Microbulbifer sp. A4B17: one gene and its partner. The main gene of each other region encodes a partner of the protein of the gene in region 2 in a complex. Links are inferred from orthologs where the notes say so. Each region holds a gene or a part of one and is shown on either strand. Other genes may lie near its edges. The genes, in order: metK and groL.

Region 1 (14,626 bases), 3.6 Mb from region 2 along the record:
TTCATAGAACAAACTTTAATGAGTTTCGCAGTGAGATCTTCCGCGGAATTAGCTGTATCCAATGCTATTGAGTTGGGAAAAACATATAGTTTGCCTATTGCATCAACAGTTAGTGACATTGTCGACCCCGGTGAAGAGTTATCGCCAGTTAATGCTGTAATGGTGTTGGAAATGCGTTTTTATGGTGACTACGAAAATGGTGGAAAGGTTGACATTATTGTTCCTGAAATCTACACCGATGGAAGTTCATTTGAAACCGAGTTGGCAGGAATTTGGTTTGTAAATGATCATAATCAACTTAGGGTTGAAGTCACAAATAATAAAAGCTTTGCTTATACTTTTTTGGATTATAAGTCTGATGATTATAATCGAGTCTTTGTTATGGATGAGTCCTATGAAATAAGACTAACAAAGCTCAGCTCTTTCTTTGGTCAAGAACTAGATGGTTGGAAAGGACAGGAAATACCTGGGATGTATTATATCCCTAATCCTAGCTGGTCTTTCTCAACCGTATTGGACCATTACTGGGTTGAATTAGATACCGATGGATCAGTAAATACAGTGCGTGGATTGGATTTAAATCTTGATGGACAGTTTGACAACAGCGAGATTAATCTAACCCCTGGCCTTTGGAGACTGGATGAAAGTGGTGAGTTAACTATTAGACATTACTCTCAGGAATCAGAGGACTGTATTCCAGGCTTATGGGATCCTGGCACTATTTCAGGATGTCAGCTCGCTAGAGAGTATAAGTGGAATCTCTATCGTGTTGATGGTGAAAATAGGTTTTATATGAAAAAAACCTTAAAACACTTTTCTGATATGTCAAGTATAACTGGGCAGCTGCCGGTAGAAAATGCTTATATTTATAACTCAAAAATGGAAAAAATATCCGAAAGACCATTTGAGGTTCCAGGAATATAAAGCCCTTTAAATAAAATTGTATGTAAGAAAATAATGAGGTGGTATCTATTTGCGCTGCCACCTCTAGGGCTGATTTTATTGCGCTCTAATCTGGTGGGAATTAGATATTCCCCAAATACTATATTATTGCCTTTAGTGAGAAAGCAGTCTCGCCACATCCAACATCCTATTGGCAAATCCCCACTCATTATCAAACCAAATCAAAATCTTGGCTAATCGATCACCCGCTACACGAGTTTGGCCTGCATCAATGACGCCGGAACGGGGGTCGTGATTAAAGTCACAGGATGCGAGAGGTTCTCGGGTAAAGCCAAGCACACCGTTAAATTCCTTTTCGGAAGCAGTTTTAAGTACGAAGTTAACTTCTTCCTGGCTTACCGCTTTGCTTAGGGAGACGGATAAATCAATAGCGGAAACATTGACGGTGGGTACACGAAGGGCTTGTGCTTCAAACTTTCCAAACAGGTGGGGAAGTATTCTCTCAATACCTCGTGCTAAAGCAGTATCAACCGGGATAACAGAGGTTATTGCTGAACGTGTTTTTCTTAAATCAGTATGATGATAGGCATCACTTACCGGTTGATCGTTCATTGCTGAATGGATGGTGGTAATGACTCCAGCTTCAATACCGAAGGCTTTATCCAGGGCGGCGATAACTGGCACACTGCAATTAGTGGTACAGGAGGCTGCCGAAATAATACGCTCCTTGCCCGTTAAAATATGGTCGTTTACCCCATACACGACGGTGGCATCCACATCGCGGCTGGCGGGTTGGGAAAATAATACTTTCTTGGCTCCTGCGGCAAGGTGTAACTCAGCGCCCTGCCGTTGCTTAAAGCTGCCGGTGCATTCCAGTACGATATCTACCTGATCCCGTCGCCAATCCAGATCTTCTAACCGCTCGCAATGAGTTACGGCAATAGAATCTCCGTTAACCACAAGGACATCTTTATGCACGGAAACTTCGCCTGAGAAGCGGCCGTGGACAGAATCATACTTTGTCAGGTGTGCAATGGTGTCGCAGTCAGCCAGTTCATTGATGGCGACTATTTGTAAGCTATCGCGGGCGCCAGACTCATAGAGTGCGCGTAAAACGGAGCGGCCGATACGGCCGTAGCCATTGATGGCAATTCTAGTGGTCATAGCACAACTTTAGGCAGGAGAAAATGTCAGCTAAGGGTCCCCGCGCGGCGCCGAGCCAGAGCCGCACGGGGTTGATACCTAAACGATATTCGGTGGAGAGAACAGTATTACTTCAGCAGTTTTTCTACCGCTTCAGCCACATTGTCCACAGTGAAACCAAAGTAGCGCATCAAGTCGCCGGCAGGGGCAGATTCGCCAAAGGTTTCCATACCGATAATAGCGCCATCGAAACCGACAAACTTATACCAGTAGTCTTTGTGGCTCGCTTCTACCGCTACTCGTGCACGTACAGAAGAAGGCAGTACGGACTCGCGATAAGCTTCTTCCTGCTCCATAAACAACTCGGCACAGGGCATGGAAACAACGCGAACTTTCTTGCCAACCAGTTTTTCCTGGGCTGCCATCGCCAGCTCTACCTCGGAGCCAGTGGCAATAATAATGGCTTCAGGAGTACCTTCGCAGTCGGATAGTACGTATCCACCGCGCTCAATCTGAGCCAGCTGTGCGCTGTCGCGATCTTGAGGAGCCAGGCCCTGACGGCTAAAGACCATGGTGCTGGGGCCTTCTTTGCGCGCTATAGCCATCTTCCAGCTCACTGCGGATTCAGTGGCGTCACAGGGGCGCCATGTGTGCAGGTTCGGAGTGGCGCGTAAGGCGCTGAGCTGTTCCACCGGCTGGTGAGTTGGGCCGTCTTCGCCCAGGCCAATAGAGTCGTGAGTGTAGACAAAGATCACGCGCTGCTTCATCAGTGCGGCCATGCGCACAGCGTTGCGGGCGTATTCCATAAACATCAGGAAGGTAGCACCGTAGGGCACGAAACCACCGTGCAGAGCGATACCATTCATAATGGCGCTCATACCGAATTCGCGCACACCGTAATAGATGTAGTTGCCGGAGGCATCTTCGGCGCTGATGCCTTTGGAGCCTGACCAGATAGTGAGGTTGGAGCCGGCCAGGTCGGCAGAGCCGCCGAGGAATTCGGGCAGCAGCGGGCCGTAGGCGTTCAGTGCGTTTTGGCTGGCTTTGCGGGAGGCGATCTTCTCTGCATTTTCCTGGCAGGCTTTGATGTACTCATCTGCTTTGCTGAGGAAGTCTGCGGGCAGTTCACCGCTCATACGGCGCTCAAATTCAGCTGCCAGCTCCGGGAATTCTTCGCGGTAATCGGCGAGGATATCTTTCCATTCGTCTTCCTGGGCTTCACCTTTGGCTTTGGCATCCCAGCCAGCGTAGATATCTTCGGGGATTTCAAATGGGCCGTGGGCCCAACCGAGGGTTTCGCGAACCAGGGCGATCTCTTCGTCACCCAGCGGTGCACCGTGACACTCTTCGCGCCCCTGTTTGTTCGGGGAGCCGAAGCCGATCACGGTTTTGCAGCAGATAATGGTGGGCTTATCGGTAACAGAGCGAGCTTCTTCAATAGCGGCTTTGATAGCGGCGGAATCGTGGCCATCCACATTGGGAATTACGTGCCAGCCGTAGGATTCAAAGCGCTTGGGAGTGTCGTCGGTGAACCAGCCTTCCACTTCACCATCGATGGAGATGCCGTTGTCGTCATAGAAGGCGACCAGCTTGCCCAGGCCCAGGGTACCGGCCAGGGAGCAGGCTTCGTGGGAGATACCTTCCATCAGGCAGCCATCGCCCAGGAATACATAGGTGTGATGGTCTACCAGCTCGTAGCCAGGGCGATTGAACTGGGCACCCATTATCTTTTCTGCCATTGCCATACCAACAGCGTTGGTGATGCCCTGGCCCAGTGGGCCGGTGGTGGTCTCTACACCAGGGGCATAACCGTATTCGGGATGGCCCGGAGTTTTGGAATGCAGTTGGCGGAAGTTCTGCAGCTCTTCTATCGGCAGGTCATAGCCGGACAGGTGCAGCAGGGAATAAAGCAGCATGGAGCCGTGACCGTTGGACAGTACAAAGCGGTCGCGATCGGCCCAGTTGGGGTTGGCTGGGTTGTGCTTTAAGTAGTCATTCCACAGCACCTCGGCGATATCCGCCATACCCATGGGCGCACCGGGGTGGCCACTTTTGGCTTTCTGGACCGCGTCCATAGACAGGGCGCGAATGGCGTTGGCCTTTTCAGTGCGAGAGGGAGTAGAAGACATAAGAAGAGCTCTCTGGTTTCTTAGCTAGGGTGCGGCGCTGCTCTGCCGGCAGATTCCCGCAACAACGAAAATGGTGGCGTATTTTCCCGTAAAGGGCGGCCCTGCGCAAAGCTTTGGTGGGGGATTTGTTGTTGAGTGCAGCAACAAACTTCCAATTCTATGCATCAGGCGGCGCCATTAACATCTATATCAAAAATATTTAATAAAGCTATATCAAAACATTTTGATATAGGTGTGCTCCCCTGCTAGACTTCGTCCCATGTCTGAAAATGAGCCAGCTCCCGAACTGAGCCCAGCCGAGGCAATTCCTCAGCTGGCCTTGACCCTGAAAGCCGCCGGAGATCCCCTGCGGCTCGAAATATTGCGCCTGCTCAGCCAGGACTCTTACAGTGTTTTAGAGCTGTGCCGAATCTTTGATTTGCGCCAACCTGCCTTGAGTCATCACTTGAAAGTGCTCGCCCAGGCAGGTCTGGTAAACAAGCACCGCGAAGGTAATAACCTTTTCTACCGGCGCACTGCAGCTACTCCACTGCTGGCACAGCTTTTTACAAACCTGGATCATTTGCCTCTGGCCGATGTGCGTGTGCAGGCGGTATCCCGGATTTCTGAAGAGAGAGCGGAAGCATCGCGACGTTTCTTTGCCGATTACGGCAACCGCTTTCGCGAGCAGCAGGAATTGATTGCCAGCTATGACGTATACGGACCACAGGTGGCCCAGCTGCTCAAACCTGGTCGTCATGCCTTGGAAGTTGGTCCTGGAGAAGGTGAATTTCTACAGGAGTTGGCCCAGCGTTTCGCGACAGTGACAGCACTGGATCTGTCTTCTGCAATGTTGGAGCGGGCCCAATCTTTTGCCGATGAACAGGGTATTAAAAATATCGAGTTTGTCTGTAGCGATACTCGCGCAGCTGCAGCGCGGCCGGCCAGTGCCGACACCATCGTGGTGAACATGGTGCTGCACCACACTCCTGACCCGGCACAAATTTTTCACGATTTGCACGGCGCCCTAAAAAAGGGCGGGCAGCTTTTAATCGCAGAATTGCAAGAACACAGCCAGGATTGGGCCAGAGAGGCCTGCGGAGATTTATGGCTGGGTTTTGCTCCAGAGCAGTTGAGTGACTGGGCCGCGACTGCCGGCCTGCAAGATGGGCGCAGTATTTATAGTGCCCTGCGCAACGGCTTTCAGATTCAGATAAGAGAGTTTATTAAGCCCTGACGGGGGTTTGTCAGGCACAGCCTGAAGTTAAAAGATATTCAACCGCTGCGGCGGGACAATGGAGACCTCAAAATGAGTGAATACAGACTGTTTACCTCAGAATCCGTATCTGAGGGACACCCGGATAAAATTGCCGACCAGATTTCCGATGCTGTATTGGATGCTCTACTGGCCCGTGACAAGCAGGCGCGGGTTGCCTGTGAAACCCTGGTGAAAACCGGTATTGCTGTTATTGCCGGCGAGATTTCCACCTCTGCCTGGGTTGATCTGGAAGAGCTGGTGCGCAAAGTTATTACCGATATCGGCTATACCTCTTCCGATGTGGGCTACGACGGAGATACTTGCGGTGTTATCAATGTGATTGGTAAACAATCTGTGGATATCGCACAGGGTGTAGACCGTGCTAAGCCGGAAGATCAGGGTGCTGGGGATCAGGGGTTAATGTTTGGTTATGCGACCAATGAAACCCCCACCTTTATGCCTGCGCCGATCTACTATTCCCACCGTCTGGTTGAGCGTCAGGCTGAAGTGCGTAAATCCGGCCTGCTCCCCTGGTTGCGTCCCGATGCAAAAAGCCAGCTGACCTTCCGTTACGACGAACAAGGTCGCCCCTGTGCGATCGATGCGGTTGTTCTTTCAACTCAGCACAACCCGGATGTCAGCCAAAAAGATCTGCGCGATGCAGTGATGGAGTTGATTGTTCACAACACCTTGCCGCTGGAATGGCTGCATAAAGACACCAAGTTCCATATCAATCCGACGGGCAACTTTGTTATTGGTGGGCCCGTTGGAGACTGCGGTCTCACCGGGCGCAAGATTATCGTTGACACTTACGGTGGCTCTGCTCGCCATGGCGGCGGTGCATTTTCCGGTAAGGACCCCTCCAAGGTTGACCGCTCTGCCGCTTATGCGGGTCGCTATGTGGCTAAGAACATTGTCGCGGCAGGCCTGGCCAAGCGCTGTGAGATTCAGGTTTCCTACGCCATCGGTGTCGCCGAGCCGACTTCCGTAGCAATTAATACTTTTGGAACCGGTTTGGTACCAGAGGATAAGCTGGTAGAGCTGGTACGCGAAAACTTTGACCTGCGCCCTTACGCCATCTCCAAATCCCTCGACCTGCTGCACCCGATGTATCAGTTGACCGCAGCTTACGGTCACTTTGGTCGCGACCCGTTTACCCACACTTACAACTGGGTCGACAGCAACGGTCAGGAACGCAGTGAGAGCTTTACTGCTTTCCCATGGGAGAAAACCGATAAAGCGGATGAGCTTTGCTCCCAAGCCGGCCTCTAAGTTTCAGAAATAAATATTCATGCCTGCGCCAAAAGCGCGGGCACACAAAATATGCTGGGTACCACTCGGCAAGCAGATAATTTTTGGACTCAAAAACGATGAATCAAATGAGCACTGAATTTAAAGATTACAAAATCGCGGATATTTCCCTGGCCGAGTGGGGGCGCCGTGAAATTGAAATTGCAGAAGGTGAAATGCCGGCGCTGATGACTCTGCGTGAGAAATATCGTGCAGAGCAGCCGCTGGCGGGTGCCCGTATCATGGGCTGTATCCATATGACGATCCAGACTGCGGTGCTGATCGAAACCCTGGTCGCACTGGGTGCTGAAGTTCGCTGGTCCTCCTGTAATATTTTCTCCACCCAGGATCACGCCGCTGCCGCCATTGCTGCGCGCGGAATCCCTGTATTTGCCTGGAAAGGTGAAACTGAAGAAGAGTACGAGTGGTGCCTTGAGCGCACTATTGGTGCCGATGTTGCAGGCTGGCAACCCAATATTATTTTGGATGACGGTGGCGACCTCACCGAGTTGCTGCACCGCGAATACCCGCAACTTCTCGATGCTTGCCACGGTGTGAGTGAAGAGACCACCACCGGCGTACACCGCCTGCAGGATATGCTGCGCGAAGGCACCCTGAAGATTCCTGCGATCAACGTTAATGACGCTGTGACCAAGAGCAAGAACGACAACAAATACGGCTGTCGCCACAGCCTTAACGACGCCATCAAGCGCGCCACTGACCACCTGCTCTCTGGTAAGCGAGCGCTGGTTATTGGTTACGGCGACGTAGGTAAAGGTTCTGCAGCATCCCTGCGCCAGGAAGGCATGATCGTACGGGTTTCTGAAGTGGACCCGATCTGTGCGATGCAGGCTTGTATGGACGGCTTCGAGCTGGTTTCCCCCTATATCGACGGTGTTAATACCGGTACTGCTGAGGGTATTAACAAACAGCTGCTGGCCAATACAGACCTGATCGTTACTACAACCGGTAATGTGAATGTTTGCGATGCCCACATGCTTTCCGCCCTGAAGAGTGGTGCGGTGGTTTGTAATATTGGTCACTTCGATAATGAAATCGACACCGCCTTTATGCGTGAAAACTGGGAGTGGCAGGAAGTTAAGCCGCAGGTACATAAGGTGGTTCGCAATAGCGAAACCAATGATCACTTGCTGCTGCTGTCTGAAGGCCGCCTGGTAAACCTTGGCAACGCTACTGGCCACCCGAGCCGCATTATGGATGGCTCTTTTGCCAACCAGGTTCTCGCCCAGATCCATTTGTTCAAAGAAAAGTTTGCTGACTTACCAGCAGATCAAAAAACTTCAGCGCTGTATGTAAAAGTACTGCCCAAGCACCTGGATGAAGAAGTTGCACGCTATATGGTTGAGGGTTTTAGTGGTGTTATTACCCGTATGACCGAGCAGCAAGCTAACTATATCGGTGTTTCAGTTGAAGGTCCGTTCAAACCTGAAAGTTATAAGTACTAATCACCCCTAACTAAAAGGTGTCGGCATGGCCGGCACCTGAATTGTGCGGGGTTGGAGAAATATAATGAAAGACTCCATTCGCATAAGTTTCGAATTTTTCCCTCCCAAAACGCCAGAGGGTCGCGAGAAACTATATAAAACTCGTGAAGCGCTGCAGGCATTTAACCCTGAATTCTTCTCTGTAACTTATGGTGCCGGTGGTACCACAAGAGAGACAACGTCGAGTATTGTGACCAATATGCGACGGGATGGTATTTCAATTGCCCCTCATTTATCGTTCGGCGGTGATAATGAAGAGACAATACTGGGTTTGTTAAATGAATATAAAGAGGCGGGAATTAATCGAATAGTTGCACTGCGCGGTGATATGCCATCGGGCATGGGTGCAGTGGCGCAACTGGTTTATGCGAATGAATTAGTCGCCTTTATTCGACGACATACCGGCGATCAATTTCATCTTGAAGTAGCTGCCTATCCAGAGATCCACCCGGAGTCGAATAGCTACGATGATGATATTCGGTATTTAAAAGGTAAATTTGAGGCAGGTGCTAATAGCGCACTGACTCAATATTTCTATAACCCAGATTCCTATTTCTACTTTATTGATCAGTGTGAAAAGGCGGGTATCGATGCGCCCATTTATCCAGGCATTATGCCGATAGCTAATTTTGCCAACCTTGTGCGTTTCTCTCGCAATTGTGGTGCGGAAATTCCGAGGTGGTTGGTTAAGCGCATGGAAAGCTTCCGTAATCCTGAAGACATTCGAAAGCTTGGATTAGAGGTTGTTACCGACCTCTGCGAGACCTTATTAGAAGGGGGGGCGCCGGGTTTACATTTTTACACAATGAATCAGGATGCAATCGTTACTAAGATTTTGAAAAGCCTCAAGCTTTAATTGAAAACTCGAAAGCTATTGCTTTCGAGTTTTCTGTTTATGAAACATTGTCTGAAATTTTCATATCGTTTGTTCAGAGTTTACTGGCTGGAGATTTAACATCTCTTCTGGGCCATCTGAAATATTTTTAAATTCCGGTAGGTTGGTATAAGTGCGGAATTATAATCCCCCCCTGAAACCATTCCTCTCAATACTGTATGAGGATGAAGCACTACTGGTTTTAGAAAAACCTAGCGGGCTTCTCAGTGTTCCGGGAAGAAGCGCTGATCATAAAGACAGCTTAGCTAGTCGAGCGCAATCACTATATCCAGATGCATTAACTGTCCATCGATTGGACATGGATACTTCAGGACTAATCGTAATGGCGCGCAGTGCCGAGGTGCACAAGGCGCTGAGTATTTTATTTCAAAATCGTGAAGTTGAGAAAATCTACTATGCGCGAGTATGGGGTGTGCCTGAAAATGTAAGTGGTGAAGTGGATTTACCGCTTATTTGTGACTGGCCAAATAGGCCAAGGCAAAAAGTGGATTTTTCCGAGGGCAAGCCATCCCTGACTCGTTGGGAGAGAGTCTCCAGCTCTGAAAACAGTAGTTTAATTCGACTTATGCCAGTTACTGGACGCTCCCACCAACTCCGTGTGCATATGCAGGCAATAGGACATCCGATACTGGGAGACCCCTTTTATGCCCACCCCGATGCGTTGAAGGGAGCTTCGAGGCTATTATTACATGCCAGCGAATTGAATTTTTCTCACCCTACAAGCGGAGAAGCGCTATTCTTTACTAGCGAGTTGCCCGGAGAATTTGTAATTGAATAAGGTGACAATAGGGGTTGTCAAAGATATATAAAAAGGGCGGCCACTTAGCCGCCCTTTTTATCGGTTATTTTTTATTCTTCATCGCCGCCATCAAAATATCGCCCATGCTGCCACGGCCATTACCTTGGCCCCCTTTCTGGGAGCGGTTGCCCTGCTGTTTGTTGTAGCGCTGGGCTTGGCGGTTTTCGCGCTGGTCACCTTTTTTAATACCGCCACTACCCTGCTCACCGGGCTCGTCAGATAAACGCATGGAAAGGCCGATACGTTTGCGGGCAACGTCCACTTCCATCACTTTAACTTTGACAATATCACCGGCTTTTACGACTTCGTGAGGGTCTTTAACGAACTTCTCTGAGAGTGCAGAGATATGTACCAGGCCATCCTGGTGAACACCGATATCCACAAAGGCACCGAAGTTGGTAACGTTGGTGACGGTCCCCTCGAGTACCATTGCCGGGCGCAGGTCTTTGATTTCCTCTACGCCCTCTTCAAATTTCGCCGTGCGGAATTCCGGGCGCGGGTCGCGGCCGGGCTTTTCCAGTTCGGCAATAATATCGGTAACGGTAGGTACACCGAATTTTTCGTCGGTATAGTCTGCCGGATTCAGTCGGCGCAGGAAGCCGGAGTCGCCGATGAGGCTGTTAATTTCACGGCTATTTTTCTCGGCAATGCGTTTAACCACGATATAGGACTCGGGGTGTACCCCGGATTTATCCAGCGGATTTTCACCATTATTAATACGCAGGAAGCCGGCGGCCTGTTCGAATGCCTTGGGGCCCAAACGCGGAACTTCCATTAGCTGCTTGCGATTTTTGAATGCGCCGTTCTGGTCGCGGTAGCTGACGATATTGTTGGCAATAGATGCAGTCAGGCCGGAAACCCGAGCCAGCAGCGGTGCAGAGGCGGAGTTCAGCTCAGCGCCGACACCGTTTACACAGTCCTCGACTACGGCGTCCAGTGAACGAGCCAGCTGAGTCTGGGAAACGTCGTGCTGATACTGGCCAACACCAATGGATTTGGGTTCGATTTTCACCAACTCTGCCAGCGGGTCCTGCAGACGGCGGGCGATGGAGATGGCTCCACGGATAGTCACGTCAAGATCCGGGAATTCCCGCGCAGCGAATTCAGAGGCGGAGTAAACGGAAGCACCGGCTTCGTTAACCACAACTTTTTGAGCCGTCAGCTTATATTGCTTAATGGTTTCCCCGACGAATTTGTCGGTTTCGCGGCTGGCGGTGCCGTTGCCAATGGCGATCAGGCCCACATTGTATTTATTGCACAGGGCGGCAATAACCGCTGCAGACTCCTGGTGACGATTCTGTGGCGGGTTGGGGAAGATAGCGGTGTGATCGAGTATCTTGCCGGTGGCATCCACCACGGCGACTTTGACCCCGGTGCGCAGGCCCGGGTCGAGGCCGATGGTGGCTTTTTGCCCAGCCGGAGCTGCCAGCAGCAGATCTTTCAAGTTGCGGGAGAATACCTTGATGGCCTCCTCCTCTGCTTTCTCGCGCAGCTCACCCATCAGGTCAGTTTCCAGTGCGGTCAGCAGCTTGATTCGCCAGGTCCAGCGCACTACTTCGCCGAGCCATTTGTCTGCAGGGCGACCTTCATCGGTGATATCCACATGGCGGGCGATCATGGCTTCGCAGGGATGGCTGGAGGTTGGGGAGGTCCCCTCTTCTTCGGCGAGGCCCACACTGATAGCGAGTACGCCTTCGTTGCGGCCGCGGAAAATAGCCAGTGCACGGTGGGAGGGCACCTTGGACCAGTCTTCGGCGTATTCAAAATAGTCGCGGAACTTGGCCCCTTCTTCTTCTTTGCCTTCGAGCAGTTTGGATTTCACCTGTCCGTCGCGCTTGAGGAATTCACGCAGCTTGCCCAGCAGCTCGGCGTCTTCGGCAAAACGTTCCATCAGGATAAATTTGGCTCCATCCAGAGCGGCTTTGATGTCTTTGACGTGAAGGGTGGCGTCTTCGTTGTCGGTGTTGAGGTATTGCTCTGCTTCAGCTGCGGGGTCGAGGGAGGGGGTGTTGATCAGTGCATCGGCCAGCGGTTCCAGGCCAGCCTCGATGGCGATTTGCCCTTTGGTGCGGCGCTTGGGTTTGTAGGGGAGGTAGAGGTCTTCGAGGCGATTCTTGGTGTCGGCACTGTTAATTTGTTGTGACAACTCTGGAGTCAGCTTGCCCTGCTCATCGATGCTTTTCAGGATGGCAGCGCGGCGCTCTTCCAGTTCGCGCAGATAGCGCAGTCGGTCTTCCAAGGTGCGCAGCTGGGTGTCGTCCAGGGCCCCTGTCACTTCTTTCCGGTAGCGCGCAATAAATGGGACTGTGGCTCCTTCATCGAGCAGGGATACTGCGGCGGTAACCTGTTGTGGTCTGACATTGAGTTCTTCGGCGATGCGAACGTTGATATCCAGCATTTGATGTTTACATCCGTTTTCCGGGAAATTTCGTACCGTTAAGGGCGATGTTGGACCAGTAAGTAGCCTTTCAGTTTCCGTGGTATTTGGCGGGTAAACGAGAGGGCCCTTACAGGAGTAATTTTGGGTCGGCATTATGCGTTACCCGAGCGCAGCGAGGAAGGTTTGCGGCAGGACACAAACTTGTGCGGCAGTCTGCATCCAAATTGCCTCTTATGTGCGTCGAACTTCAGTAGAATGCGTGCTAACTAAAATTTGACCAATTCAGGTCAGGGAACGGGGTAGAGGGTACCTGTGAAAGTCTCGAGTAAAAACAAGCTGTTATTCATTGTATTGTTAGTCGGGGTGGCTGTTATTGCTGCGGTGGTTGTATTGAAACCGAAGCCGGAGGAAAAACCGCCAGAGGTGGTGGTACCGCCAATGGCCGATGTTCTCTATATAGAACCCAGTCGCCAGACACTGTTGGTACCTAGCCAGGGAACCGTTCATGCCCGCCATGAAATCGATGTGATTGCGCGAGTCGGCGGTGTGATCGAAAGCGTCGATGAGGCATTTGTTCCCGGCGGCTTCTTCAATAAAGACGCCCGTTTATTGCAGCTCGAGCAAGCAGACTATCGCTACCAGGTCACTCGCGCGGAATCGCAACTGGCAAATGCCAAGTCCGCCCTGGCTCAGGAGCAGGGCCATGCCAAGCAAGCTAAGCGCGAGTGGCGTGACCTGGGATCTGAAGCTGCCAATGCCCTGTTCCTGCGCAAACCCCATCTCGAAGCTGCCCAGGCTGCAGTGGAAGCAGCAAGGGCTGACCGCGACCAGGCAAAATTGGATTTGGAACGCACATCACTCAAAGCCCCTTTTGCAGGTCGTGTAGTTGAGACTTTTGTCGACCTGGGACAGTACATTACCCCCGGTACCCCTCTGGCAAAAATTCACAGCACCGGTATCGCTGAAGTCCGTCTCCCTCTGACCGATCAGCAGCTGGCGTTGCTCGATCTTCCCCTGGGTAAAACTATTGAGAATGGTCCCGCTGTGCGTCTGAAAGCTGTTGTGGCTGGACGTGAACACGAGTGGCGTGCGCAATTGGTGCGAACTGAAGCCAGTATCGATCCCAACAGTCGCTTTATTTTTGCTGTTGCCCAGGTACAGAAGCCCTATGAAGGGGATGTGCCGCTGATGAATGGCCTGTTTGTTGAGGCAGATATTGCCGGCAGAACCTTTGATGATGTTGTGGAGTTGCCCCGTCAGGCACTGCATGAAGGGGATCACCTGTTGGTGCTGAATGCCGAGAGTCAGCTGATCTACAAAACTGTTGAGCTGTTACAAACCATAGGTGACAGAATCTGGCTCCGCGGTGATATCGCTATGGGTGACCGAGTGATTGTTTCAAGCTTGGGCTACTCCCGTGAGGGTATGATACTCACCGCTAACCCCCTCAATGAGCGGCCAGCGGGCCTGGGGAGTCTCTCGGAGGATTCCGCAGAGCCTTCTGCAGTATCCGCTGCTGGTGATGCCGGCGGTGTTAGCAATGCTTCCCTGGGAGGCAAGTAATGAGCGGAATCATCCCGTGGTTTGCGCGCAACAGTAAAGCCGCAAATCTGCTGATGATTATGATAATCATCGGCGGAATCTTTGGCCTTATGAGTATCGACCGGGAGGTGTTTCCCACGCTGCAGTTGGGGATTGTAGAGGTTAATATCTCTTACCCCGGCGCCGGTCCGGCAGAGGTGGAGCAGCAGGTAACCGTTCGGGTTGAGGAGGCTATCTCCGAAGTAAAGGGTATTAAGGAAGTAAACTCCGCTTCCCGACGAGGTAGTGCCTCTATTGAAATCCAGGCGATGGATGGCTACGACGAGTTGCGATTGCTCAACGATATTAAGGTTCAGGTAGATAGTATCAATACCTTTCCCGACGGTATTGAGCGTCCCATTATTCGCTTGATTGAAGCTAACGCCGAGTTAATGATGATCGCCATCGGTGGGCCAGTCTCTGAGCGTCAGCTCAAGGAAACCACCCTGGATTTGCGCGATAAGCTCAACCTGATTTCCGGTGTGCGCAGAGTTGATGTTTGGGGTGATCGACCAGACGAGTTATCCATTGAAGTTTCCGAGCTGGATTTACGTCGCTACAACCTGAGCTTTAATCAGGTTGCCGACGCGGTGCGCCGCTCCTCCCTGGATTTGCCTGCCGGCATGGTGCGCTCGGACCGCGGTGATATTCAGGTGCAAACTCGTGGCCAGGCCTATACCGCTGAAGACTTCGAGCGTATCCCCGTAGTTAGCCGTGCCGATGGCTCTGTATTGTTGCTGCGCGATGTAGCGACAGTGCGTGAT
Region 2 (14,724 bases):
CGGCATTAATACCAAGGCCACAATCTCTAACGGCCCCATTCATAAGATCACCACCGGTTAAAAATGCTGCCACACCATCAAGTGAAATACCACGAGATGTTCCATCACAAACAACAGAAAATCCATCAAGATTAAGGGAACCCGACGGGCCTTCAACACTTAATGCTGGGCTTACATTACAGACAAGATTTCTATCTAAAACTTCACTTGTTGTAATAACATCGCCACAGTCTATGGCAAATGCTGATAAAGAAGCTGCCAAAGTTACACATACAAACATATTCGTCAGTACGATCTTACAAAAAATAAAGCGTCTAATACTCATACCAGGCCTCTCTCGTATCAAATACCAATGGAATAGAGTAAAAATAGGCAATAGTTCTGTAATGGAGGCATTCAACCTGATAAATTGTCCTAAAATCAAACAGTTTCTTTTAGGAAATACAACAACCGACTTAAAACTACTATTTAATTGGAACCGTACTTAAGGGAGGGATAACTACTTCCTGCGTCTAATAAAGAAAAATAAAACCCATGGCATTAAAAGTGCTTCCTACTTAAACATTAGAATCACTACATTTTTTAAGATCATCGAAATCTACGCTTTTATTATTGTTTTCTATTTTATTCTGAGTGAAATTCGCGACCTAGGGCCTGTCTACACTAATTAGCCTGACTGCTATAAGTGAAAAGCTGATAAGGAATAAAAAAACACAGCCAAACTATCAAATTGACGGAACAAGCGCTCCAACTTATTACGCTTCTTGTACAGCTAACAATCATACTCCCATTGTGTGAACCAGTTAATCTTAGGAAGAACCACTAGAATCATACTGTGATCCAGCACCGACTGCCACGTATCATCACCTTCATACACCTTATTCATAATGATTCTGGCACCATTCCAACCACAGTTTTCTAGCGTTCTTAGCATATTACGCTGTTCGGGTGTATCGTATACTGCCCAGCCGATAAAGAAAAAATAACGGTTGATTTATCATCTGCTGCTATCATGTGAATTTTAGCTGTCCATCCACCCCTTGATCTTCCGGTGACTTGTGGATCGTTTTTTAATGCACCGGTAGTATCAGGATGTATTTTAAAAATTGCGTTATTGATAAACACGAGGTCTATCTGAATATTAATCACATCACCCTTTCTGAACAACAGAGAAATATGATCCAAAACCCCTCTTAATATAGCCCCTCCGGCTTAACCGGCTTCTCCCTCACTGAGCAAAGATCACTTTCTGGAGAATTATAGATATCTTGTTCAAAACTCATTTTTTACCTCAGAAACATCACACCCCTCATGAAGAAATTACAATAGTTTTCTTTTAATCAAAGCTGTAGCCGATGCCTTCGCAATAAGCTGCTCCCTTTGAAAAAGTTCTCCTTCCAGAAAACAGACGGTTTCACCTTTAGATACAACTCTGCCAACACCCTCAATTGGCCCAACTTTAGCTGGGCGAAAAAATTGAGTCTTTAGCTCTAGTGTCGGAGCAAATTGACCGACATTGAGGGAAAATACAAGTGCAGGACCCATTACGTCGTCGAGCATTGCATACAGAAATCCGCCCTGTATTGCCCCCGCAGGGTTTAAGGATGATTTCCGGGCATAAAAGCGAGCTTTCATCTCCATTTTTTCACGCGAATAGCTTATCAACTCAAATCCCAGAGTTTTCGCACACTCCGGTACCGGCAGCTCTCCCGACTCGACCATTTCATAAATATCCATATTCCCTCCCTTACCAATTGCACTTATTATCCGAAACCAAGAGTTTTAAAAGGCATTAAATTAAGTGAAAACATTATGAAGCACTTAGGGAAAAATAAGGAGGAGATAAATAGCATAGTCACCCATCTTTTTCCTTAAAAAATTTTATCTTTATTTCATTAATTAAAAAATCAAAACTTAGGTTTTGTACTGTTCCGCAAACAATCCGATTGGAGACCTGTGACGGATAAAGTTTCACCATAGATTTCAAAGAAAATCTCCATGCCTGAGCCATTGGTAACAACTTTCCACGTACAAAATTATTGTAGATATTCTAGTGTTGCCTGCTAACTCAAGGCTAAGTCTTGAAAATTTAAGCTTCCTCAAACACGCTTTATATGGACGAAAAAGACTTGCTTCTCAACACCCCAACATGAGAATGACATATTATTTTTCATACCATCCAAGAAAGGTTTAACACTATGATAACGGTTGACGAAAATTTTTGGCGTAACTACTACGAATTACACAACAAAGCACGATTTGTCGAACTGATTGATAGGTTCTATGACCCAGACGCGCTATTTGAGAATCCGCGAAATCAGTTTCGTGGACGCGAGGAAATAATCAAATATTTTCAAGGTGCCGGCGAGTTCGCGAAGTTGACGTTAACCCCGACAGAGATATGGGTTAAACCCAATGCTACAGCGACCGAAATAGAATTCACAGCTGAGGCCAAGCAGGATATCCCTGATTTTGTAACTGGCCCCCTCAAGGCCGGTGAAATCAGCAGGATCAAAATGGCAGCCACCTATCGTATGAAAAGCTCATTAATAGTCCAAGCATTAGTGTTTTGGGGCCCAAGATAGACTGAACCAAACCTTTAGTAGCAGCTTTGTCCACGCTGTTGACACTCCCAATAAACACAAAAAAAGAACCGCGTCAGTCAGAGCGGTTTTTCATCCTCTTTAGCCACCATAACTCTTTCTGCCTATGATGGACCTTCCATAGCAGTCGCCCTACTTCAGACTGAGCCACTGTTAAGTTTCTGCAACAGATGCTCCTTTCGCGATGCAAATATGAATCTTGCAGATACCAAAGTTCATCGCTTTTTCACCAACCAACTTTCTCCAAACCAAAAAAGAGCCCCGCAATTGCGGGGTTTTTTAGATAGGCTATTAGGCCGGCTTACATCATGCCGCTCATGCCACCCATACCGCTCATGTCAGGAGCAGCCGGCTTCTCTTCCGGGATTTCTGCAACCAAGGCTTCGGTGGTGATCATCAGGCCAGCGATAGAAGCTGCCGCTTGCAGAGCAGAGCGGGTCACTTTAGCTGGGTCCAGGATACCCATTTCCAGCATATCGCCGTACTCACCAGTAGCAGCGTTGTAACCGAAATTGCCTTCGTCTTGCTTGATCTTGTCAACAACTACAGAAGCTCCGTCACCAGCATTGGAAACGATCTGACGTAGAGGCATTTCCATAGCGCCTGGTCTTCGTTGTCACCACTTACGGAGATAGCCTGGGTAGCGCGAACCAGAGCGGTACCACCGTCAGGTACTACGCCTTAATAAGTGCCGTTTCCATCTATCTGTTTCCCAAGCGTTAATCTTGAATTCAATATATGATCAGAAGGCGCCAATTAAGAATCCGATGGTGCCAAGTGACCATCTAATCGTGACACCATTGAGTAGTAGAATATCGGTAATTTAGTCAAATTAATTAAAAAAAAGAAGCTTTGCCCTTACTTCCTCTTACCAATAATCAGCAACCACCCGCATAGCGGGTGGTATGGTGAAAGCCCCCAGAGGGGGCTATTTACAACCCCGCCAGTTGCATCTGCTCTTGCCGGCGCTCCAAAACCTCTTGATTCTTGATGTACTCTCGAATCATCTGCTCATCAAGACCTACTGTACTCACGCAGTAGCCCCGAGCCCAAAAATGTCTTCCTGTGAAATTTCTCTGCACTTGCTTGTACTTCCGAAATATCTGGATCGCAGATTTCCCTTTCAGAAACCCAACCGTATTGGAAACACTTAACCTTGGAGGAATCATTAACAACATATGAATGTGATCCCTCATTGCGTACCCCTCGACCAACTCAATGCCTTTTTGACGACATAAGTCTCGGAATATTGCTCCAATCTCACGCCTCAATGCTCCAAATAACGCTTTCTTTCGATACTTGGGCACAAATACCACATGGTACCTGCAATAATGTTTCACGTGAGCTTGGCACTGCCAATCTCGCATATGGCCTCCTTAAAGAACTTGCCGGTTCACGGAGGCCATATTTTTACTCTGCACGCCGGAACGGCAGAGCCTTGTCAAGTCTCACCGCCTGAGGCGGTGGTTTACCTATTTGTTAATTAAGGTATCGTCTTCAATGGAGTAGCTGGGAACATTTAGGTTGGCAATGTACCAGGATTGACTTCTACCATTAAGGTCAAAAATCATATAGTTCTCCCAACTATCCCACTCACTCTCAACACACTGTAGCGCCCCAGCTAAGTCATGCCCCTCAACAGAAACTCCCCCTGGCAAGTACTTAAACTCATAACATGGGATTATCGAGCGATAGTAATCACGCTCGGCTAGTCTAGGCACACCATCCTCAGAACCCACTTGAAGCATAAACACTTTTATTTCATGATCTAGTCGGTCCTGGGCTTTTGGTGGCTGCTTTCCATGTTTTTTGGGTTCAACTAAAACATCAAGTTGTTCTAAAACCTCACGCCTAGGCTTAACAATAAGTAAACGATACCAAGACCAATCTACGGAGATCATGGCATCTTCTTCAATATCATCAAGATCTATATATAAAAAATATCCCCTATCTGCCACCGAATTTGGAAACCAGGATAAGAAAAATGGAGAACCTCCAAGAGCGACGCCTATAATCACAAGGAAACCCATGCAGCCCCATAAAATCTTTTTTCGAAGCCCATCCATAGCCAACATCCATAAGTCCTGTTTGTTTAAAAACTAAAAAATCAACTTTGTAGTGCCCTAAAGCACCCCAAAATTATAATCTAAAAACCTAAATCCCTACTATCAGCCCCCAAAGTGACTAGATACCATCAGTTCTGTTCCACACCAATAACAATTGGCCCTTTGTTTTCGTACTTTATGCCCACAAGAGGGACACTCTTTAAGATTCCCGCTGGTTATTTTTCCATCGCGCTTACCATCTCGCAGATCAATCTGCCCCATTTTTTCAATAAGCTCAGCCTCGGTTACCCCTAACTTTTCCGATAGAAGCTCCCACATCGCCTGATTCGCCAGCACCAACGTATCTATGCGACTCTGAATATCACCGACTTCCAGCTCCAGATTAGCGGCCATCTGCTTTGCATTTTGAGCTCGATATCTCGCATCATCGATTTCTCGCTGCTGAAAATAATCCCAAATAGTATCTAACATTTATGTCACTTCACTTAAAAAATCAGAATAAAAAATGGATCAAATCGGTATTTACGATTTTCGTTTAATAAAAATTATTAACAGGTATATCAAACCAAATAGTGTCCCAAACGGAAAAGAGATAATCCAAATCAGGGAGAGTATTAAGGAATACCAGAACAACCACTTATTTCGAAAAGACGATAAAAACAAAGCGGCACAGGAAATCAATAGACCTGGGGTAGACAATAGACCTCCTATAACAAAATTAGAGAGGGAATGGCTCATCATACCCGCCATTACTTCAGGAGATGTATCAAGTGATTGGGCCACCTGAAAAGTTTCCCAAAAACTCAACACCCCCAAACAAAAGAACACAAAAATTGGGGTTTGAAGAAAAGCACCTAATATAGAAAGAACACTCCCCAACTTAACCCGCTTCTTCCCCTCCGGGCAAAGCTCACTTTCCGGAGAGTTATACATTTTTTGCTCAAAACTCATTCTTACCTCAGAAAACATCACATCCTTTATCAAGGATTTATAAACTTTGCCCCTTTATTAAAGTGGTAGCGGTTGCCCTAGCAATAATTTTCCCCTCTTGAATAAGCTCTCCTTCCAGGAAACAGACGGTTCCACCTTTAGATACAACTCTGCCAACACCCTCAAGTGGCCCCACTTTAGCTGGGCGAACAAATTGAGTCTTTAGCTCTAAAGTCGGAGCAAACTGACCAATATTCAAGGAAAATACAAGTGCAGGACCCATTACGTCGTCGAGCATTGCACATAGAAACCCACCCTGTATTGTTCCCGCAGGGTTTAAGAATGACTCCCTGGCAAAAAATCGGGCTTTCATCTCCATTTTTTCACTTGAATAGCTTATTAGCTCAAATCCCAGAGTTTTCGCACACTCAGGTACTGGCAGATCTCCCGACTCGACCATTTCGTAGATATCCATATTTCCGCACCGATTCCATTCTATGTTTGTTATTTCAACTTAAGTCAGATTCACCATCACTTACCAACCCTGCTCCACTCGATTTTGCTGCTGCCCTGTATCACACCAAGTTCCAGCAGTTAAGTGCTCTCATCTACACCAATTCACACCATGGATAAATCTGCCCCCAGTAAACCACTTTCCACAAGGCAAAAAAAAGCCCCGCAGTTGCGGGGCTTTTTAGATAGGCTTTAAGGCCGGCTTACATCATGCCGCCCATACCGCCCATGCCACCCATACCGCTCATGTCAGGAGCAGCCGGCTTGTCTTCCGGGATTTCTGCAACCATGGCTTCGGTGGTGATCATCAGGCCAGCGATAGAAGCTGCCGCCTGCAGTGCAGAGCGGGTTACTTTAGCTGGGTCCAGGATACCCATTTCCAGCATATCGCCGTACTCACCAGTAGCAGCGTTGTAACCGAAGTTGCCTTCGCCTTGCTTGATCTTGTCAACAACTACGGAAGCTTCGTCACCAGCGTTGGAAACGATTTGACGCAGAGGCATTTCCATAGCGCGCAGGGCTGCAGCGATGCCGTGGTTCTGGTCTTCGTTGTCGCCAGTTACAGAGATAACCTGGGTAGCGCGAACCAGAGCTGTACCACCGCCAGGTACTACGCCTTCCTCTACTGCGGCGCGGGTAGCGTGCAGAGCGTCTTCAACGCGGGCTTTCTTCTCTTTCATTTCCACTTCAGTAGCGGCGCCTACTTTGATTACCGCAACACCGCCAGCCAGCTTGGCTACGCGCTCTTGCAGCTTCTCTTTGTCGTAGTCGGAAGAGGACTCTTCGATCTGTGCACGGATCTGGCTAACGCGAGCTTCGATGTCTTTAACATTGCCAGCGCCGTCAACGATTACAGTGTTTTCTTTGGACAGGGTTACGCGCTTAGCAGTACCCAGGTGCTCCAGAGTGGTACCTTCCAGCTCCAGGCCAACTTCTTCAGAAATCACGGTGCCGCCAGTCAGGATAGCGATGTCCTGCAGCATGGCTTTACGACGGTCGCCGAAACCAGGTGCTTTAACAGCAGCAACTTTAACGATGCCGCGCATGCTGTTTACAACCAGAGTTGCCAGTGCTTCGCCTTCTACGTCTTCAGCGATGATCAGCAGCGGCTTGGAAGCTTTAGCTACTTGCTCCAGCAGGGGCAGCAGGTCGCGGATGTTGGAGATTTTCTTGTCTACCAGCAGGATAAACGGGTTGTCCAGCTCGGCAGTCATGTTCTCTTGGTTGGTGATGAAGTAAGGAGACAGGTAGCCGCGGTCGAACTGCATACCTTCTACTACGTCCAGCTCGTTTTCCAGGCCGGAACCTTCTTCAACAGTGATAACGCCTTCTTTGCCAACTTTTTCCATGGCTTCAGCGATGATGGTACCAACGCTCTCGTCGCTGTTAGCGGAGATAGTACCTACCTGGGCGATAGACTTGGTGTCAGCACAGGGAGTGGACAGGCCAGCAATGTGGTCAACAGCTGCGGTTACCGCTTTGTCGATACCGCGCTTCAGGTCCATTGGGTTGAAGCCAGCGGCTACGGATTTCAGGCCTTCGGTTACGATAGCCTGGGCCAGAACGGTAGCGGTGGTGGTGCCGTCACCAGCGGTGTCAGAAGCTTTGGAAGCAACTTCTTTAACCATCTGTGCGCCCATGTTTTCGAACTTGTCGCTCAGCTCGATTTCTTTCGCTACGGAAACACCGTCTTTGGTTACGGTAGGAGCGCCGAAGGACTTGTCCAGAACTACGTTGCGGCCTTTAGGGCCCAGGGTAGTTTTTACAGCGTCTGCCAGGATGTTTACGCCTTTCAGCATTTTCTGACGAGCGTCGTCACCGAAAATTACGTCTTTAGCTGCCATGATTCTTATTCCTCAAATTCTTTTTGCGGGTAAAGTTAAAGGCTGGCCTTAGCCTTCCAACACGCCGTAGATATCACCTTCGCTCATGATGATCAGCTCTTCGCCTTCCACCTTGAGGGTATTGCTGTCGGCATAGCGACCGAAAACAACAGTGTCACCTACCTTCACAGACAGTGCGCGAACATCGCCATTGTCCAGCTGCTTGCCCTCACCCACGGCTACCACTTCACCTTGGTTCGGCTTTTCTTTGGCAGCGCCCGGCAGCACGATACCGCCAGCTGACATCGCTTCTTCTTCCTTACGTCGTACTACGACGCGGTCGTGTAAAGGACGAATTTTCATGGATAAGTTCTCCATTGAGTCGTTTTAATGGTTTCCAACATTGGCGGCACTGACCCTTTGGGCCGGTAGCCTCACCCCTCTCTGAAATCCAGAGGCGGGGCTTAATTCTCAGTTGAACCCTATCTATGGGCGGGAAAAGGGATTTCAACACCAACAGGTGAAAAAACTGTGAAGCAAATTCTCACCGCTGGCATTTTGTATATTTTTTAATCTAATCAGGACCTGGGACGCTTGTCTTCAACAGAATGCTTGTCTTCTCCAGGGCGCTTCTCATCCCGGGAATACTCCCCTTCGATAACGTCATCTCCATTCTTTTGATTTGGCGACTGGCCGAAGTGTTGTGGAGGAACCACTTTGACATGGCGAAGAATAAAGCCCAGCAGGAGGTTTCTGAGGCCCGGTATCAAACAGATAAATCCAAAAAAGTCGGTAATAAAACCTGGAGTGAGTAGCAGCACGCCACCCACGGCGAGGAAAATCCCCTCAACCATCTCTTTTGCAGGAATATTTCCCGCTTGCATCTTCTCCTGAGCCCGCATCAGGGTAGAGATCCCCTGGCGACGCAGCAGTGTCACTCCAACCACTGCGGTCAGAATAACCAGACCGATCGTTGGCAATGCGCCAATTTCACTCCCTACGGCAATCAACACCCACATTTCAAGTACAGGTAGGACTATAAATAGAAGTAGTAATGGGCGCATTGCGGGAATTCCTAGTTAACCAGCTTCACAGAGAGCCGGGACAATCACGGTTTTTTCAATATGCTGTAGTAAATGGAGTGGGGAGGCAAATTATTCAAGGGCGCCTCATTCAACTCCGCAATACCTGGAGAGAAGGAGGATTGAATGGCAAGCGAGCAGCAGGATGCGATAGAAGTACCAGCCATTGGCCGCAGTCGCCATTTAGTGGACGATATTTTGGCGAAAGCGGACATTCAAATTAACGGGGAGCGGCCCTGGGATCTGCAACTTCACCGGGAGACAGCCCTGGATGAAGTTATCGCCCGACACAGTCTGGGGCTGGGTGAGACCTATATGCGCGGGGACTGGGATGTCCAGGACCTGGATCAATTCTTCCACCGGTTACTCAGTGCCGAAATCCACCACAGTGTTAAGAACTGGCGCTACTTTTGGCGCGCCATACGCAGTTACCTGGTAAACCTGCAGAGCAAAAACCGCTCATTCAATGTGGGCGAGCAGCACTACGATCTGGGCAATGAGTTCTACAGCGCCATGCTCGACAACCGACTCACCTATAGCTGCGGCTACTGGAAAGAGGCGGAGACCCTCGACCAAGCCCAAGAGGCCAAGCTGGACCTGATTTGCCGCAAGCTTGAGCTAAAACCCGGGATGCGCCTGCTGGATATTGGCTGCGGTTGGGGAAGCCTGGTGAGCTATGCCGCGCAGAAGTATCAGGTGGAGTGCGTGGGGGTCACCATTTCCCGCGAGCAGAGGGCCTATGTGGCTGAGCGTTACGGGGAACTGCCAATCACCGTTTACCTGCAGGACTATCGCGAACTCAAAGAGCCTTTCGACCGCATCGCCAGCGTGGGGATGTTTGAGCACGTCGGACGTAAGAATTACCGCACCTTTATGGAAACGGCGAAGCGCTGCCTGAATAAAGACGGACTGATGCTGCTGCATACGATCGGCAACAACCACCGCAGTGCATCCACTGACCTGTGGACGGAAAAATATATTTTCCCTGGTGGCGAGTTGCCCTCTGTGGGGCAACTGGGAGACGCAGCCGATCGATTGCTGGTATGCGAGGACCTGCACAACTTCGGCTACTACTACGACAAAACCCTGATGGCCTGGCATAAAAACTTTGAGGAGAATTGGCCGCGCTTTGCCGACCAGTACGGCCAGCGCTTTTACAGAATGTGGCGCTATTACCTGCTGTCCTATGCCGGTGCCTTCCGGGGCCGTACTTTGCAGCTATGGCAGCTGATGTATTCGCAGTTTCGCGCCGACGGTGTGATGCGCTTGAGTTGAGACTACCTTTAATTCAGGCCCAGCCGCTGATAGCAAAACTAAAAAAGGGTGAACTGAGTTCACCCTTTTTTGTAACCGGAAAGTGAGAAATTTACAGGCGCGCTCCGCCATCAATATCCATTACACGACCGGTAACATAGTCATTTTCCAGGATAAACGCTACTGTCGAAGCGATTTCATCCTGCTCACCCAGCCTGCGCAGAGGCACTTGTTTTACTAGGCTCTCAAGAATTTCCGGGCGCATCTGTGCAACCATATCGGTGCCGATAAAGCCCGGAGCAATTGCGGCAACACGCACGCCGTAGCGCGCCAATTCACGGGCCCAGGTTACGGTCATCGCCGCAACACCGGCTTTACTGGCGGAGTAGTTGGTCTGCCCCATATTGCCCGCGCGGGACAAGCTGGAGATATTGATCATCACTCCACCCTTGCCGCCCTCGGCCATAATGCCCGCAGCAGCACGGCCGCAAAGGAATACACCAGTGAGGTTTACATCAATCACTGACTGCCACTGGGCCAGGGACATACGATCGGTCACTTTGCCGTCTTTACATTTGAGCAACATGCCATCGCGCATGATGCCGGCATTATTAATCAGCACCTGAAGCCCGCCAAAGTCCGCTGCAATTTTTGCAAACCCGGAATCTACCGCTTCTTCATCGGCAACATTGATTCCGTAACTGCGAACCTCTGCACCGAGCTTTTCACAGGCAGAGATACTGTCTTTCAGGCCTTCTTCATTAACATCGATCAGGGCCAGGCGCGCGCCCCGTGCGGCCAGGTACTCGGCCATTGCCCGGCCCAAACCCTGGCCCGCACCGGTAATCGCAACAATACTGTCAGCGATTTGCATATTGAACTCCTCGTCGCTCATTTCTTAGATTTATCGTTTATGAAAGCCTTCGAGCCTACCCAATGTACGCTCGAAGGGGAATTACCATTCGTAACCCACACCAACGGTAACTTTGGTATCTTCTTTTTCACTTTCCAGGGAGGGCGTATTGTCGTACTGCCACTCGTAACCGATTTCCATCAACACGCCTTCAACCAGCGGTGTGCGCACCCCCAGCTTGGCGTTAGCTTCGTAATCGTTACTGTGATCAAAGGATTGAAGGGTTTCCTGGTCGAAATAAACTTCCGGTCCCAGAGAAAACTTATAGCGGTAATTAAGTGCAATTCGACCGGCGACATAACGCTCGTCCTGGTCCTCACTTAACTCTTCATCGATAAAACTTTCGTGCAGGCTACTCAAGCCACCTTCTAGAGAAAAGGTAGTTTTACTCGTGTCGTAAAACAGGTAACCCATACCGAGACCGAGTGTAGTACCCAGATCCAGGTTCTGTGCCTCTTCCCTTTCCAGTTCACTGTTGGCTGCAGCAAACCATTTCTCGGAAAATATCCAGCGCAAATCGTAATTGAGCTGGTATTTTTCCAGGTCACCATCTTCCTCACTGTCCTGGTTCTGGTAAACGGAACCAATCAAGTGGTGAAAGTCCCCGTGGCGAATATCCAGATTAATACTGGCATCGAGATCTTGACGCTCTCGGTTGCCGCTCTCGAAAACGCCTCCGGCGGTAACATCACCGTGGAGCAGCACCGGACTGGTGGTAAATGTGCTGTAGGGCTCCGCTCGCTCAATTCCAGGAAAATCAATCAGCCAACCGCGTCCTTCGTCACAGTAAACCTCCCAGCGCTCCTGACGGTGACCGGCCAAAGTGCAGGGTTCATCCCTTCCGGCAATTTTTATATCCGTATCGATATCCATCGATAGCACTTTGGATTTATCGACTTTTAACTGACCGAAGTTCTCTGATTTCCAAGTAACCTGATCCTTTTCCACAAGAACCAGCTCCCCCTGAATACGATCGCCATTTTCCAGGGTCAGTACACCCGCCTGGGCTTGGAAAGGCGCAAGAAACAGGAGAGTTCGAGCAAAGAACCTGGGGAGTCGTGTCGATAAAACCACTAAGAAACCTTGGACTTTTTAGGTGTATGAACAGTGCAAATAGCCTAAGCAATCGCACCATGATGCCATAACTGGAATGATGTGGCACGCCGTCACAGCGGGGGCTTTTGCGCCATAGGGACTGTGACCCTGCAAGCTGGTAAAGTATCCACAAATGGCGAATAAAAATCCCAATATGACGAGAGCACAAAGTAAAAAATTGCGCCCTTTTGATGTATTTCGCCGGTATTTAGAGCTTTTTATGGAAAAACAAACCTCCCTGGAAAGAATTTGCCAAGCACTGGCAGCTATCCCCAAAGGTCGAGTAGTTACCTATGGCGACCTGGCAGAGATGGCCGGTTACCCCCGAGCTGCACGACTGGCAGGTCAAACCCTGCGCAAGCTCCCCAGGGGCACCAAACTTCCCTGGCATCGGGTGATTAACGCCCAGGGACGTATCTCCCTGCCGGAACCGGGCGCCAGCCGCCAGCGTGAAAGACTGGAAAGAGAGGGAGTCACACTGTTAAAAGGCCGGGTGGATATGAACATATACCGCTGGAAGCCTTAACCCTTATCGAAGGCAGGAAGTTACGCAACCTCATCGGCCCCCCACGGCGCGACCCAAAACAACAGGATCATTCCGGGCACTGCCAGTGCGGCACATAGAAGAAAGAAGTTGGTCCATCCCATCCCCTCCACTAAATAACCGGTAGAAGCATTGGCAAAGGTCCGAGGGAGGGAGGTCAAAGCGGTAAATAACGCAAACTGGGTGGCGGTATGTAACTTGCTGGTAGTGCGTGCAATAAAGGCAATGAATACTGCGGTTCCCAGACCCACACCGAGATACTCAAAGGCAATTACTATCGCCAGTAACCACAGACTGGGATTGAAATCCGGCGTACCCACCAGCTCACCATTCACTTCAGACAAAATAATAAATCCAAAAATCGAGACCAGCTGTACCACACCAAAAATCCACAGGCACTTGTTAATCCCAATCTTTACAATCAACAAGCCGCCAAAGAAACCGCCAATTACCGCGGGCCACAAACCCGCATTTTTCGCCACTATGCCAATATCTGTATTGGAGTATCCCATATCCAGGTAATAGGGCGTTGCCAGCGCCGTGGCCATACTGTCGCCGAGTTTGTACAGGAACATAAAGGCCAATACGAGCACAGCCTGCCTTACCCCATTGCGATTAAAAAATTCGACGAAGGGTAAGACGATGGCCTCCCTCAGTGATTTGGGGCGGGCGGCGGGATGGTCTGGCTCAGCTACCATCAAAGTCATAAACACGGCAATCAACATAAATGCCGCAGTGATCATAAAAACCTGGTCCCAGGCCAGGTGGTCCGACAGGATCAGGCTGAGGGAGCCCGGGATCAAACCGGAAATCCGGTAGGCATTGGCATGAAAAGAGTTTCCCAGGCCCAGCTCCTGGTCCGGCAAAATCTCCCGGCGGAAGGCATCAAGGACTATATCCTGGCTGGCACTGAAAAAAGCCACAGCAAAGCAGATAGCGGCAATTGACCAGATATCAAACTGGGGGCTGAACATCCCCAGGACACCAATAGAAGCTATCAGCAACAACTGCATTACCAGCATCCAGCCCCGACGGCGACCGAGCATTGGAAATGCATAGCGCTCCATCAGTGGAGACCAGATAAATTTCCACGTATAGGGCAATCCGAGCAGTGCAAAGATACCGATGGTGGCCAGGTCCACGCCCTCGGTACGCAACCAGGCCGGCACCAGCTGTATCAACACAAAGAGAGGCATCCCCGAAGAGAAACCGGTGCCAATACAAATCAGCATGCGCCGATTAAACACCGCCTCCCGGATGGTTTCGTGGGCCATAGTTTGTCGCTTTTATTCACTGTACGTCATCCACCAGTGATACCCGGCCATACAAAAAGCAGACATGCGATCAAATATAAAAGCGAGTCTAGGAAGGAGCGGGTTTCACCTTTACAACCACCATAGACACAAGCCGGGCAAAATGCCCGGCGAAGAGTTTTGATATGACATTGGGATATTGAGAGGTACGGGACTCAAGAAATACCCTGAGAAAAACGAGAAAATGTTTCGTTAAAAATCAGGTAGTGCCCGCACCCGGCTGAACTTCTTCTCCCGGCCAGTCGCGCTGCTCGCGCCGCCAGAAATAAATGGAGAGCACTATGGCTGGAATCCCCATAAGCGCGGCGTAAATAAAGAAGTGGGCGTAACCCTGAGCGTCCACCACTATGCCGGAAAAGCCGCTGATAAATTTGCCTGGCAAGGTCATCAGAGAGCTGAACAGCGCATACTGGGTGGCGGTATAAGCCTTGTTGGCAAGGCTGGAGAGAAAAGCAATCAGTATCGCATTGGCAATCCCGCCGCTGATATTGTCCGCGCTGATCACAAGAGCCAGCCAGGCCTTATCGGGGCCAATCACTGCGAGCTGGGCAAACAGCAGATTGGTACAGGCAACCATAACGGAACCCA

What was found.
Region 1: the proteins of groL (region 2) and metK are in contact, whole or in part, in a cryo-EM structure (PDB 8P4O), measured with the Escherichia coli proteins. The link is inferred for Microbulbifer sp. A4B17 from one-to-one orthologs.

What each region holds. Positions count from the first base shown.
Region 1 is NZ_CP029064.1:4,864,931-4,879,556, reverse strand. The notes cover bases 4,763-7,573. They hold metK (methionine adenosyltransferase), read left to right. Parts: upstream 4,763-5,463; coding sequence 5,464-6,684; downstream 6,685-7,573. Other genes in these bases: ahcY (adenosylhomocysteinase), read left to right, coding at 6,792-7,573; BTJ40_RS21350 (metalloregulator ArsR/SmtB family transcription factor), read left to right, coding at 4,763-5,391. Also shown: BTJ40_RS21365 (hypothetical protein), read left to right, coding at 1-924; BTJ40_RS21360 (type I glyceraldehyde-3-phosphate dehydrogenase), read right to left, coding at 1,057-2,067; tkt (transketolase), read right to left, coding at 2,175-4,175; more of BTJ40_RS21350, read left to right, coding at 4,435-4,762; more of ahcY, read left to right, coding at 7,574-8,168; metF (methylenetetrahydrofolate reductase [NAD(P)H]), read left to right, coding at 8,233-9,063; BTJ40_RS21330 (RluA family pseudouridine synthase), read left to right, coding at 9,215-9,880; BTJ40_RS21325 (Tex family protein), read right to left, coding at 9,945-12,299; BTJ40_RS21320 (efflux RND transporter periplasmic adaptor subunit), read left to right, coding at 12,594-13,844; BTJ40_RS21315 (efflux RND transporter permease subunit), read left to right, coding at 13,844-14,626. UniProt on the Escherichia coli protein: Catalyzes the formation of S-adenosylmethionine (AdoMet) from methionine and ATP.
Region 2 is NZ_CP029064.1:1,258,808-1,273,531, reverse strand. What follows is about bases 5,637-8,545. They hold groL (chaperonin GroEL), read right to left. Parts: upstream 7,957-8,545; coding sequence 6,316-7,956; downstream 5,637-6,315. Other genes in these bases: BTJ40_RS05545 (FxsA family protein), read right to left, coding at 8,514-8,545; groES (co-chaperone GroES), read right to left, coding at 8,005-8,298; BTJ40_RS05560 (PaaI family thioesterase), read right to left, coding at 5,658-6,074. Outside these bases: BTJ40_RS05605 (right-handed parallel beta-helix repeat-containing protein), read right to left, coding at 1-325; BTJ40_RS05595 (PaaI family thioesterase), read right to left, coding at 1,321-1,737; BTJ40_RS05590 (nuclear transport factor 2 family protein), read left to right, coding at 2,199-2,585; tnpA (IS200/IS605 family transposase), read right to left, coding at 3,536-3,970; BTJ40_RS05575 (hypothetical protein), read right to left, coding at 4,076-4,678; BTJ40_RS05570 (zinc ribbon domain-containing protein), read right to left, coding at 4,772-5,140; BTJ40_RS22185 (hypothetical protein), read right to left, coding at 5,192-5,620; more of BTJ40_RS05545, read right to left, coding at 8,546-8,999; cfa (cyclopropane fatty acyl phospholipid synthase), read left to right, coding at 9,144-10,292; BTJ40_RS05535 (SDR family oxidoreductase), read right to left, coding at 10,384-11,145; BTJ40_RS05530 (DUF481 domain-containing protein), read right to left, coding at 11,227-12,258; BTJ40_RS05525 (MGMT family protein), read left to right, coding at 12,500-12,805; BTJ40_RS05520 (AmpG family muropeptide MFS transporter), read right to left, coding at 12,826-14,097; BTJ40_RS05515 (AmpG family muropeptide MFS transporter), read right to left, coding at 14,336-14,724.